2 regions of the Paenibacillus sp. Negev47 genome follow, and region 2 is predicted to be linked to the other one. Evidence: a T-box and tRNA genes for the amino acid it is inferred to sense, from the RefSeq annotation. Region 2 holds a T-box; the other holds one or more tRNA genes.
The links. The T-box of region 2 lies ahead of ileS (isoleucine--tRNA ligase). A T-box ahead of a tRNA ligase gene usually reads a tRNA of that ligase, here a tRNA-Ile.
Positions count from the first base shown of each region.

Region 1 (6,875 bases), 1.7 Mb from region 2:
TACAGCGATGTACATCTCCCGCTTGGTGCGTCCGTTTGAGATCAGTGTGACTCGAATTGCCCATGGATTGCCTGTAGGAGGCGATCTGGAGTATGCCGATGAGGTGACTCTTTCGAAAGCCTTGGAAGGGCGCAGGGAGATGCGTTAGTGTATTTGTTTTAAACACAGTGTACTTCCGAGAAACTTCGTGTTCTAAATATGATTCTTTTTGCCAAGAGAGCCTTAGGGCTCTCTTTTTTTGTGAGGAAAATGAAATGTCCAAGTTCTAAGTTTGTCCTTTCCCTGATAAGTATGAGAATATACTGCACTGATCAGGAGGGGGAGAGTTTATGTTTATGTGGCGAAATACACGGAACTCGATGGAGAAGCACAACAGAATGTTGAAGGAACTTGAGGCAGATCAAATCTATGAAGATATTCAGTTGGCAAAGCAGGAATGGGAGCGGGCAATGAGACAGTTCGAAGATGCGCAGGGGCAGGATGAGATTGATTATGCCATTTATGTGTTAGAGGCGGCCGAACGGAAGTACCAGATTCATTTGAAGAGAGCGAAGCGAGCCAGAGCAAATGATGATGTTACATCACAGCGAGGGGTTAGTATGTAGAGTTAGATTTACATTAAACACGGAGGTGTACCATATGAAGAGTATTATATTGGGGAGTGTATTGGTTTTATCGTTACTGGGACTTATCGTTGTATTGTTCAGAAAGCGAATAGGGTTATCATTTTTCACGTCTTTCGGAATTCATCTGGTGCTGGCTGCAGTAGGGATATACATCGTGAATTATTCCGGCTGGATTACAGGTGTCTACATCCCGCTGAACCCTGCAACGATAGGGACTGTAACTGTTTTGGGATTGCCAGGTGTGGGCCTGTTATTGGGGCTGAAAATTTCTTTGTTCGGATAGTTGACTCCTAGGATATTTATATGGTACATTATATCTCGTTGCTTTGCTTGCTTGGTTACATGCTTTTGATGAAATGAAGAAGTTCATTACGAACTTCGAAAAAGAATTTCAAAAAAACACTTGACCAAAACAAACGAAGTGTGATATATTATAAAAGTCGCCGCTGAGAGAAAATGGTGACAAAAAACAAGTTTGATCTTTGAAAACTGAACAACGAGTGAGTAAACATTCTGCTTGCAGGATGAACGCGAAAGTTTGAAACAAGCCGTGGCTTGGATCAACTGGAGCACAAATGAGATTTTTAATCTCGTCAGATTCAAAATGAGCTTATCGCTCTTTTCAATACTTTATTGGAGAGTTTGATCCTGGCTCAGGACGAACGCTGGCGGCATGCCTAATACATGCAAGTCGAGCGGACTTGAAGAGAAGCTTGCTTCTCTGATGGTTAGCGGCGGACGGGTGAGTAACACGTAGGCAACCTGCCCTCAAGTTTGGGACAACTACCGGAAACGGTAGCTAATACCGAATAGTTGTTTTCTTCGCCTGAAGGAAACTGGAAAGACGGAGCAATCTGTCACTTGAGGATGGGCCTGCGGCGCATTAGCTAGTTGGTGAGGTAACGGCTCACCAAGGCGACGATGCGTAGCCGACCTGAGAGGGTGATCGGCCACACTGGGACTGAGACACGGCCCAGACTCCTACGGGAGGCAGCAGTAGGGAATCTTCCGCAATGGGCGAAAGCCTGACGGAGCAATGCCGCGTGAGTGATGAAGGTTTTCGGATCGTAAAGCTCTGTTGCCAGGGAAGAACGCTTGGGAGAGTAACTGCTCTCAAGGTGACGGTACCTGAGAAGAAAGCCCCGGCTAACTACGTGCCAGCAGCCGCGGTAATACGTAGGGGGCAAGCGTTGTCCGGAATTATTGGGCGTAAAGCGCGCGCAGGCGGTCATTTAAGTCTGGTGTTTAATCCCGGGGCTCAACCCCGGATCGCACTGGAAACTGGGTGACTTGAGTGCAGAAGAGGAGAGTGGAATTCCACGTGTAGCGGTGAAATGCGTAGATATGTGGAGGAACACCAGTGGCGAAGGCGACTCTCTGGGCTGTAACTGACGCTGAGGCGCGAAAGCGTGGGGAGCAAACAGGATTAGATACCCTGGTAGTCCACGCCGTAAACGATGAGTGCTAGGTGTTAGGGGTTTCGATACCCTTGGTGCCGAAGTTAACACATTAAGCACTCCGCCTGGGGAGTACGGTCGCAAGACTGAAACTCAAAGGAATTGACGGGGACCCGCACAAGCAGTGGAGTATGTGGTTTAATTCGAAGCAACGCGAAGAACCTTACCAGGTCTTGACATCCCTCTGACCGGTACAGAGATGTATCTTTCCTTCGGGACAGAGGAGACAGGTGGTGCATGGTTGTCGTCAGCTCGTGTCGTGAGATGTTGGGTTAAGTCCCGCAACGAGCGCAACCCTTATATTTAGTTGCCAGCACTTCGGGTGGGCACTCTAGATAGACTGCCGGTGACAAACCGGAGGAAGGTGGGGATGACGTCAAATCATCATGCCCCTTATGACCTGGGCTACACACGTACTACAATGGCCGGTACAACGGGCTGCGAAATCGCGAGATGGAGCCAATCCCAACAAAGCCGGTCTCAGTTCGGATTGCAGGCTGCAACTCGCCTGCATGAAGTCGGAATTGCTAGTAATCGCGGATCAGCATGCCGCGGTGAATACGTTCCCGGGTCTTGTACACACCGCCCGTCACACCACGAGAGTTTATAACACCCGAAGTCGGTGGGGTAACCGCAAGGAGCCAGCCGCCGAAGGTGGGATAGATGATTGGGGTGAAGTCGTAACAAGGTAGCCGTATCGGAAGGTGCGGCTGGATCACCTCCTTTCTATGGAGAATCGTTTCCTGTAACGGAAACATTCAAATAAGCAGGTTCTTAGAACCTGCGACCGCAATTCATTTTGGTCCTTCACCTTGGTGTGGATGAAATGAAGAGCAAAACACTCACTCGTTGCTCAGTTTTGAGAGTTCAAACTCTCAAACGTTTGGTGGCGATAGCGAAGGGGTTCCACACGTTCCCATCCCGAACACGACCGTTAAGCCCTTCAGCGTCAATGGTACTTGGACCGCAGGGTCCTGGGAGAGTAGAACGCCGCCAAGCGTAACCCATTTTGGGTTCAAATAGTATATATAATGTGGGCCCTTAGCTCAGTTGGTTAGAGCGCACCTCTGATAAGGGTGAGGCCGGTGGTTCGAGTCCACCAGGGCCCACCATCTACACCTTTTAACTTCATATGGGGCCATAGCTCAGCTGGGAGAGCGCCTGCCTTGCAAGCAGGAGGTCAGCGGTTCGATCCCGCTTGGCTCCACCAAAAATGTTTTACCAGTTTGTTCTTTGAAAACTAGATATCGAAACGAAACAAACGCGAATTAGAACATTCCTTTTTAGCTGAACTTGTGCAAACAAGTTTCAATAAAAACGGTAGTTAATTGCTTTTGCGATGGTATTGAATGGGAGTGACTTTTGGCTTTGCGCAAGCAAAACAAGGGAAGCGAGCAGTCAAAACCGGAGCAATATGGTTAAGCTACTAAGAGCACACGGAGGATGCCTAGGCGCTAGGAGCCGATGAAGGACGTGGCGAACAACGAAACTGCCTCGGGGAGCTGTAAGCAAGCTTTGATCCGGGGGTGTCCGAATGGGGAAACCCAGCTGGGGTAATTTCCAGTTACTCACAACTGAATACATAGGTTGTGTAGAGGCATACCAGGGGAACTGAAACATCTAAGTACCCTGAGGAAGAGAAAACAATAGTGATTCCGTCAGTAGCGGCGAGCGAACGCGGAGAAGCCCAAACCAGAGAGCTTGCTCTTTGGGGTTGTGGGACGTCTCACATGGAGTTACAAAGGAACCGGTTAAGCGAAGAGGTCTGGAAAGGCCCGCCAAAGAAGGTAAAAGCCCTGTAATTGAAAGTTGGTTCCCTCCGAGACGGATCCCGAGTAGTGCGGGGCACGTGAAACCCCGTATGAATCCGGCAGGACCATCTGCCAAGGCTAAATACTTCCTAGCGACCGATAGTGAAGCAGTACCGTGAGGGAAAGGTGAAAAGCACCCCGGAAGGGGAGTGAAATAGAACCTGAAACCGTGTGCTTACAAAAAGTCAGAGCCCGTTTTAGGGGTGATGGCGTGCCTTTTGTAGAATGAACCGGCGAGTTACGTTCCCGTGCAAGGTTAAGGTGAAGAGCCGGAGCCGCAGCGAAAGCGAGTCTGAATAGGGCGACATAGTACGTGGACGTAGACCCGAAACCGGGTGATCTACCCCTGTCCAGGGTGAAGGTGCGGTAACACGCACTGGAGGCCCGAACCCACGCATGTTGAAAAATGCGGGGATGAGGTGGGGGTAGCGGAGAAATTCCAATCGAACTCGGAGATAGCTGGTTCTCCCCGAAATAGCTTTAGGGCTAGCCTCGGAAAACAGAGTCGTGGAGGTAGAGCACTGATTGGGTGCGGGGCCCGCAAGGGTTACCAAGCTCAGTCAAACTCCGAATGCCATAGACTTACTTCCGGGAGTCAGACAGTGAGTGCTAAGATCCATTGTCAAAAGGGAAACAGCCCAGACCATCAGCTAAGGTCCCCAAGTGTGTGTTAAGTGGGAAAGGATGTGGAGTTGCACAGACAACCAGGATGTTGGCTTAGAAGCAGCCATCATTTAAAGAGTGCGTAATAGCTCACTGGTCGAGTGACTCTGCGCCGAAAATGTAACGGGGCTAAACACACCACCGAAGCTATGGCTTGATACGATGTATCAGGGGTAGGGGAGCGTTGTATAAGGGTTGAAGGTGTACCGTAAGGAGCGCTGGACATTATACAAGTGAGAATGCCGGTATGAGTAACGAAAAGATCAGTGAGAATCTGATCCGCCGAAAGCCTAAGGGTTCCTGAGGAAGGCTCGTCCGCTCAGGGTAAGTCGGGACCTAAGGCGAGGCCGAAAGGCGTAGTCGAAGGACAACAGGTCGAAATTCCTGTACCACCGTAAGCCGTTATGAGCAATGGGGGGACGCAGTAGGGTAGTGACGCGGACTGATGGATGTCCGTCTAAGCAGTAAGGCTGATGTGTAGGCAAATCCGCACATCGTAAGGCTGAGCTGTGATGGGGAGTGAAAATTACAGTAGCGAAGGTCATGATCTCACACTGCCAAGAAAAGCCTCTAGCCAGGTGATGGTGCCCGTACCGCAAACCGACACAGGTAGGCGAGAAGAGTATTCTAAGGCGCGCGGAAGAACTCTCGTTAAGGAACTCGGCAAAATGACCCCGTAACTTCGGGAGAAGGGGTGCCCCGGTAGTGTGAATAGCACGAGGGGGCCGCAGTGAAAAGGCCCAAGCGACTGTTTAGCAAAAACACAGGTCTGTGCGAAGCCGTAAGGCGAAGTATACGGGCTGACGCCTGCCCGGTGCTGGAAGGTTAAGGGGAGTGGTTAGGGAGTAATCCCGAAGCTGTGAACCGAAGCCCCAGTAAACGGCGGCCGTAACTATAACGGTCCTAAGGTAGCGAAATTCCTTGTCAGGTAAATTCTGACCCGCACGAATGGCGTAACGACTTGGGCGCTGTCTCAACGAGAGATCCGGTGAAATTTTAATACCTGTGAAGATGCAGGTTACCCGCGACAAGACGGAAAGACCCCATGGAGCTTTACTGCAGCTTGATATTGAATTTGGGTACGATCTGTACAGGATAGGTGGGAGCCTTTGAAGCGTGAGCGCCAGCTTGCGTGGAGGCAACGTTGGGATACCACCCTGATCGTATCTAGGTTCTAACCTGGTACCGTAATCCGGTGCGGGGACAGTGTCAGGTGGGCAGTTTGACTGGGGCGGTCGCCTCCTAAAGAGTAACGGAGGCGCCCAAAGGTTCCCTCAGAATGGTTGGAAATCATTCGAAGAGTGCAAAGGCATAAGGGAGCTTGACTGCGAGACCTACAAGTCGAGCAGGGACGAAAGTCGGGCTTAGTGATCCGGTGGTACCGCATGGAAGGGCCATCGCTCAACGGATAAAAGCTACCCTGGGGATAACAGGCTTATCTCCCCCAAGAGTCCACATCGACGGGGAGGTTTGGCACCTCGATGTCGGCTCATCGCATCCTGGGGCTGAAGTAGGTCCCAAGGGTTGGGCTGTTCGCCCATTAAAGCGGTACGCGAGCTGGGTTCAGAACGTCGTGAGACAGTTCGGTCCCTATCTGTCGTGGGCGTAGGAAATTTGAGAGGAGCTGTCCTTAGTACGAGAGGACCGGGATGGACGTACCGCTGGTGTACCAGTTGTTCCGCCAGGAGCACCGCTGGGTAGCTATGTACGGAAGGGATAAACGCTGAAAGCATCTAAGCGTGAAGCCCCCCTCAAGATGAGATTTCCCAGTATGTAAGACCCCTTGAAGACGACGAGGTAGATAGGCTGGGGGTGGAAGTGCAGCAATGCATGGAGCTGACCAGTACTAATCGGTCGAGGGCTTATCCAATAGCAAGTTTTTAAATCGCATGTTTCGTTTCGAATCTAGTTTTCAGGGAGCAATCCTTGAATGATGTTGAAGATTGTTATTTGGAGAGATACCCAAGTGGCTATAAGGGGACCCTCTGCTAAGGGGTTAGACTGCGTAAGCGGTGCGAGGGTTCGAATCCCTCTCTCTCCGCCATCTTTACCTTAAGATGGACAAGCAATCAAGACACAATTAATATGGCGGTGTAGCTCAGCTGGCTAGAGCGTACGGTTCATACCCGTAAGGTCGGGGGTTCGATCCCCTCCGCCGCTACCATATTACCCAGGAGGCTTAGCTCAGCTGGGAGAGCATCTGCCTTACAAGCAGAGGGTCGGGGGTTCGATCCCCTCAGCCTCCACCATATACGCCGGTGTAGCTCAACTGGTAGAGCAACTGACTTGTAATCAGTAGGTTGGGGGTTCAAGTCCTC
Region 1 covers NZ_CM177754.1:139,898-146,772, forward strand. The annotation lists gene recR (recombination mediator RecR) at 1-148, shown strand, start outside; gene AC4G47_RS00665 (DUF2508 family protein) at 378-605, shown strand; gene AC4G47_RS00670 (pro-sigmaK processing inhibitor BofA family protein) at 640-909, shown strand; rRNA gene AC4G47_RS00675 (16S ribosomal RNA) at 1,257-2,809, shown strand; rRNA gene rrf (5S ribosomal RNA) at 2,966-3,082, shown strand; tRNA gene AC4G47_RS00685 (tRNA-Ile) at 3,119-3,195, shown strand; tRNA gene AC4G47_RS00690 (tRNA-Ala) at 3,218-3,293, shown strand; rRNA gene AC4G47_RS00695 (23S ribosomal RNA) at 3,500-6,427, shown strand; tRNA gene AC4G47_RS00700 (tRNA-Ser) at 6,510-6,601, shown strand; tRNA gene AC4G47_RS00705 (tRNA-Met) at 6,645-6,721, shown strand; tRNA gene AC4G47_RS00710 (tRNA-Val) at 6,731-6,806, shown strand; tRNA gene AC4G47_RS00715 (tRNA-Thr) at 6,812-6,875, shown strand, end outside.
Region 1: it encodes a tRNA-Ile, which carries the amino acid that the T-box ahead of ileS (isoleucine--tRNA ligase) is inferred to sense. The anticodon was not compared.

Region 2 (6,875 bases):
TGTTTGGAAATCGTCCACGACGCGCTGTGTTGCCACGCTCTTGGCAAAAACGATAACATTTCCCTTCTGTAATCCTGTCCTTAATGGTACATCCTACAATAGAGACAAAATCCGGATTCCACACGGAATAGAAAGGGGAAAACCATGTCACATTTTACTGCCAAACAGCTACAATCTTTACGTTCCCAATTGATGACTGATAAGCGCGACATTGAACATAGACTGTCGGAAAACGAACATTATGGCCTCGGAGACTCCCTCAAACTACAGACAGGTGAACTATCACCGATTGATAACCATCCTGGTGATATAGCTACGGAGGTCTATGAACGCGAGAAAGATATTTCCCTGCTGGAACACGATGAGTTCCAATTGGAGCGTATCGACTCGGCACTGCACTCCATCGAAGAAGGGCATTATGGTACGTGCGCGGTATGCCAGCAACCCATTCCATATGAACGTATGGAGGCTGTGCCCTACACCAAATATTGCAAAAAACATCAACCGGAAACGGTTGTCTCCGTAAACCGCCCTGTAGAGGAAGAATTCCTCGCCCCGGCATTTGGTCGAACAAGTCTGGACGAACGTGATGACCAAAATGGCTTCGATGGCGAGGATGCCTGGCAGATCGTTGAGAGCTGGGGCACATCGAATTCACCAGCCATGGCTGAAGGACGAGATATTGACAGCTATGATGTTATGGCCATTGAAGCAACAGATGAAGTGGAAGGCTGCGTTGAAGCGTACGAAAGCTTTGTTGCAACAGATATCTACGGTCATGACGTATCCATTGTGCGCAACCGGCAATATCGCCAGTACCTGGAGAATGGTGAAGGCGATGGTCTGTTAGAACCGGACACGGACACGGATGACATGTATTAATTGCACCTTAATATCAATCCCTACATGACTTAGTAGGTGTTCATATCAAGCTGACGCTGGACAATGCGCACAATATCAGCGATGTAATCCCCAACAATAGGAAGATTGAGCGCCCCAAGCAGCTGTAAAACATAAATGATCGTTGCTGCGAAAAAAGTGAACCCAATTGCGATCCCCACACCTCGTGCGGCTCCAGACAACAAGTTCAGTCCAATCAGCTTCCAGGGTCTGTTTAACAATTCCGTGTATTGCGCAATTCGGGAACGCTCCAGTTCATTAGCCAGGCGGTTAGTCAAGGTATGTAACTCTTCAATTTTGTCATGTGAAGTCAGATCATCTGATGTCGATTGTGAAATGGATGCAGATTGCTTGTCATCATGTTCGCTCATGTTTGCTCCGTTCCTTTGATCAATATAGATTGACTGTACAATAGAATCATTTCCTTTTTGCCCAAAAACCAAACGAGCCCAGATACAGGGAAAATGTTCCCTGCCTCTGCGGCTCGTTGGTCCATACTCTATATGCTGTCCTCGTTGGATGGAAGATACTCCGAATTACACCTCGATGTAAATACCGATCGATTTGCCTCCGGCTTCAACACGTTCCATGGCCTCGTTCGTGCCAAATGTCACTTCTGTCACGAGTACATTTTCGCGCAACACATCATCAAACGCCTGAATAGCTTCTTGAAGCGCTGCATCCACATCCAGCGTCAAACGTACTCTTTTCTCAATCGGCAGATCCAGTCGTTTCCGGGTATCTTGCACGGCACGAACCACTTCACGGACCCAACCTTCTTGTTCCAATGCTGTCGTGATTTCGGTATTGAGCGCAACCGTCAGACCGTAACCAGATGCTGAGGCAAAGCCTGATTTGGCCTGTTTATCGACCAACAATTCTTCGTTCGTCACTTGCAGCTCTTCACCTTCTGGAGAAACGATGTTCAGCACACCTTCCGAAACCACTTTACGTGTTTCATCTGCAGACATTCCCTTGAAGAAGTTTTGCAGGAAACCTACGTTTTTTCCGTATTTTTTACCTGCGACCTTCAGGTTCAGCTTCAATGTAAAGTCAACGAATTCCGCATCATTATGCTCCGTACGGATTCCTTTCACATTGATCTCTTCCTTGATGATCTCTTCATAACTTGCCAAATCAAAGCCTTTATCCAGGGAAACAATCAATTCGGACAGCGGCTGACGTGTCTTGATACCTGTTTCGTTACGAACGTTACGGGCAAGTTCAACCACACGGCGGGCCGTCTCCATATCCTGTTCCAATCCTGAATCAATCAGCGCTTCATTGGCTACTGGATAGTCTTCCATGTGCACACTCTCACCTGTTGCAAGGTTCAGATAGATGTCTTCTGCCAGCATCGGCGTGAACGGAGCAACCAACTTCGCTGTAGTCACCAGTACCTCAGTCAATGTACGGTAAGCGTCCAATTTATCCTCTGTCAGGCCACTTCCCCAGAACCGATCACGGGAACGACGGATATACCAATTACTCAACTCATCAACAAACGCTTCAATCGCTTTGGAAGAGTTCAGATAGTCGTTAACCAACAGCGCTTTTTCTACAACCAGGATCAGGCTGTTCAGTCTCGACAGAATCCAGCGATCCAGCTTGTGAGCGGACAGTTGGAACGGATGCGCCTGTGGATCAAATCCATCAATGGTCGCGTAAAGCGTCAGGAATGCATGGGTGTTGACCAGTGTATCCACCATTTTGGATTTCGCTTCGCCTACGATGCCTTTGGAGAAACGTTTGCTGTTCCACGGTGCACTGTCAGATAACAAAGCCCAGCGGAATGCATCTGTACCATATTCTTCAATCACTTCCCAAGGATCGATGACGTTACCTTTGGATTTGGACATCTTCTGTCCATTCTCGTCGAGGACGTGACCTGTAGCCATAACCGCTTTGTACGGCGCTTTGCCTGTCAAAAGGGTAGAAACTGCCAGCAAGCTGTAGAACCAGCCGCGTGTCTGGTCAATTCCTTCACAGATCATATCAGCAGGATACTGCTGTTCGAACACTTCTTTATTTTCAAATGGATAGTGCTGCTGAGCAAACGGCATAGATCCGCTGTCGAACCAGACATCGATCACTTCCGGCGTACGTTTCATTTCATATTTGCCACAAGAGCTCATGACTTTAACGTCATCCACATATGGTTTATGCAATTCAAGATTCTCAGGCACATCGCCTACCGCACGAGCACGCAATTCAGCAATGCTGTGTGGAGCAAATTGTTCGCCAGTCTCTTCACACACCCAGATGTTCAGCGGTGTTCCCCAATAACGGTCACGGCTGATGTTCCAATCCACCAGATCTTCAAGAAACTTCCCGAAACGACCTTCACGAACATGACCCGGGTACCAGTCCACTTCACTGTTGTTGGCAATCAGTTGGTCCTTGATGGCTGTCGTTTGGATAAACCAGCTGTCCATCGCATAGTACAGAAGCGGTGTATCACAACGCCAGCAGAATGGATAGCTGTGCTCATATTTTTCTTTGCTGAACAAACGTCCCTTCTCGGACAGATATCTCACGATATCAATATCACAATCCTTCACGAAACGTCCGGCAAAGTCAGTAACCTCAGCGACAAATTTGCCTTCCAGGTCCACCATGTTGACGAAACTGATGCCATTCTCACGGCACACTCGATAGTCATCTTCACCATGGGCAGGAGCCATGTGTACGATACCCGTACCACTTGCATCCGTTACAAAACCTGCGCCCAGAATGATGTTGGCTTTCTCAGCCTGTACGTAGTTGAACGGAGGATCATACGTTTTGCCAACCAGATCGGCACCTTTCAGTGCACCAATGATTTCATACTCACCTTTGGTATCTTTCATCACTTTCTCAACCAGATTGGTAGCCATGATGTACACTTCATCCTCTTGGCGAACACGGGAGTAGTCCATATCCGGATTCACGGCAAGTGCTACGTGTGAAGGGAGTGTCCAAGGCGTCGTCGTCCAGGCGAGTACGAATTCTCCACTGTCATTCAGCTTGAATTTGGCTGTAGCGCTCAAGTCTTTGACGTCTTTGTACCCTTGTGCAACTTCATGGGAACTCAGTGTCGTCTGACAAGATGGACAATACGGGCTCACACGGTGACCACGATACAGCAGCCCTTTCTCGTGGATCGTCGCCAGGATGTTCCATACACTCTCGATGTAGTTGTTATCCAGGGTGATATACGGGTTATCCATATCCGTCCAATAACCAATACCTTCTGTCAGATCACGCCATTGTTGCTCGTATTCAAATACGCTCGCTTTACATTCGTTAATGAATTTCTCCACGCCGTAATCTTCGATTTCCCACTTGTGAGAGATGCCGAGCTTCTTCTGTACACCCAGTTCTACAGGCAGACCATGTGTATCCCAGCCCGCTTTACGAACGACGCGGTAACCCTTCATCGTGTTATACCGTCCCACGAAATCCTTGATTACGCGTCCCAGTACGTGACCGATATGCGGTTTGCCGTTCGCTGTAGGCGGCCCTTCATAAAATACGAAGTTTGGCTTACCCTCCCGGTTTTCGATGGATCTTTTGAATGTATTTTCCGTTTTCCATTTATCTAACACGCGTAATTCTCTGGCACGTGCCTTCTCTTTGACGTCAACTCGTTGCATGATGATCAACTTCCCTTTCTTTAGTTAGATTGTGGACCGTCCACAAAAAGCGTTTCAATCCCCCTAAATCCCCCTTGCCAAGGGGGACCCCATAGGCGCTCCGCCCTCTGGACACCCGGGATAGGTTGTCGTTTGGGGAACGGTGGCGCTTATGGGCGAGGGTTTATGTGCGTGGTGGCGGCCATTCTGCGGCTGTTCCCTCCGGGAACGCCGCATGGCCTTACTGCGAGGCCGGTGTTGCCGGGCGCTTCGCTCCCACGGCGGGCGGCTCTCTCCTTGAGGTCCCTTCGGGCCTCATGGGCGTTCGCCTTGGCGAAACCCGATTGCCGGGTGCTTCGCTCCCCCGGCGGGTGGCTCTCTCCTTGAGGTCCCTTCGGGCCTCATGGGCGTTCGCCCTTTTTTGGACACAAAAAAAGCCCCATCCCTGGAAAGGGACGAGACTTTACTCGCGTTACCACCCTAATTCTGTTCATCACAAACCACATCCAAGCAAGCCTGGGTATGCTCTGTCATCAACAGCGCTTATGCCCCGCTATACTACCGCAGGGTGCCGTTATAACGTACGGCTTACGGTTCGGCTTACACACGGCACTCAAGTACACCGCTTCAGCGTCACTTCTCCGGGGAGATATTCGGCTATAACTCATCCATTGGTTTGCACCAACCACCAACTCTCTGAGGGATGAGATCATAACGTACTGAACCCGTCATGGAATCACTATTCATTATGAATATAGTTATAGCCTCTTTGCAGACAAAAGTCAACCAGGCGACAGACTAATAAATTTCTTTCATCTCCCGCTCACGGTCACGCACTTCCTGCTCCCGGCTCTCCAGCACTTCCCAACCATCCTGAGTCAACAGTTCAAGCTGCGCTTCAACAAGCGTGCGGAAACGTGCACGGTAAATCGATGCCTGCTTTTTCAGTTCTTCCACTTCCAAAGCAATTTTACGCGATTTACCCAGTGATTCGTTCACGATCCGGTCTGCATTTTTCTCTGCTTCCTTCACGATCAACTGCGCTTCTTTCTTGGCATTCCCCTTCACATCATCAGCAGCTTCCTGCGCAATGATGATCGTTTTGCTGAGCGTTTCTTCAATCGTGGAAAAATGATCCAGTTTCTCCTGAACGGACAGCAACTGATTGCTCAGCTCTTTGTTCTCGCGAATGACGCCTTCGTAATCTTTGATGACTTGATCCAGGAATTCATTGACTTCATCCTCGTCATACCCGCGCAAACGTCGGGAAAATTCCTTGTTGTGTATGTCCAGCGGCGTTAATGGCATGCTGTCCACCTCCTGTAAAAGTTCCTTCCCGTTCAGAGAAGGTTGCAGCATATGGGTTCCACCCAAGGGGCCGTATCGTTGATGCCTAACTCATCAACTTATACGGAATGCAGGATCCGAATTGCATCCTCAGACGTTCATTTAAACCTTTGACTTAATGTATATCGGAAACACCGCGTATTTTTTACACCTTTACGTTAAACATTTCGACAAGAAAGCCAATTTTCCTGCAACAGTCTCAGGCAAATTTGCCGATTTTCACTCGACAGCGTCCTTTTTTTGTCATCCCGTCCTGTTCAATAACCTTGAATCGGCCAAATCCCTGAATGGATACGACATCTCCTGCTTTTAACGATTTGGAGGGGTCTTCCTCAACCTTCCAGTTCACACGACAGCGACCGGCTTTGATTGGCACCAGCACCTTACTACGACTAAGCCGATACACATCTGCACAGATTCCATCCAAACGAAGAGAAGCGACCGTAATATCCATCGTCTCCAGTTTGTTCTCTGACCATCGCATCTGATCCAACGGAAGTAACTCTGTGAACACATGTAACCGATGCACCTGATTCAGTTGAAGCGATAAAAAAGCGCCGGTTTCCGCCGCCACCACTGTATGGCAACCGTCCTCCAGCACTTGGATATCTCCGATCTTTCCACGTTTCATCCCAAGCCCGAGCAGGGAACCCATATAGTCCCCATGCTCCAGCTCCGAGATTTTCTGATCATCAGACGTGATACTGAGCACCTGCATCCCCATATCCTCATCATCCAGATACATGTAATCCGGTGCTACCAGCGCACGCTTGCGCTCAGCAGCCTCGTAACCACCATCCAGACGAATCTGAACGTCATTGCGACGATTGGCAAGAGTTTGTAAAATAAAAACCTGTCTTGGGTCAAGAAAGTCAGTTAGCTTCATGTCATGATACTTGCCTGCCCGCTCAACCCAGTCCGAAGCTTTATCTACGAAATCCCGCTCATCATGGCTAAAATGTTCGTAAATTTCACCGCTCATCTATGTCACCCTACCCAACATTATATAAAGTA
Region 2 covers NZ_CM177754.1:1,865,674-1,872,548, reverse strand. The annotation lists gene AC4G47_RS08585 (TraR/DksA C4-type zinc finger protein) at 145-882, shown strand; gene AC4G47_RS08580 (DUF5665 domain-containing protein) at 912-1,271, opposite strand; gene ileS (isoleucine--tRNA ligase) at 1,437-4,535, opposite strand; T-box leader at 4,963-5,255, opposite strand; gene AC4G47_RS08570 (DivIVA domain-containing protein) at 5,313-5,822, opposite strand; gene AC4G47_RS08565 (YlmH family RNA-binding protein) at 6,061-6,843, opposite strand; gene AC4G47_RS08560 (YggT family protein) at 6,864-6,875, opposite strand, start outside.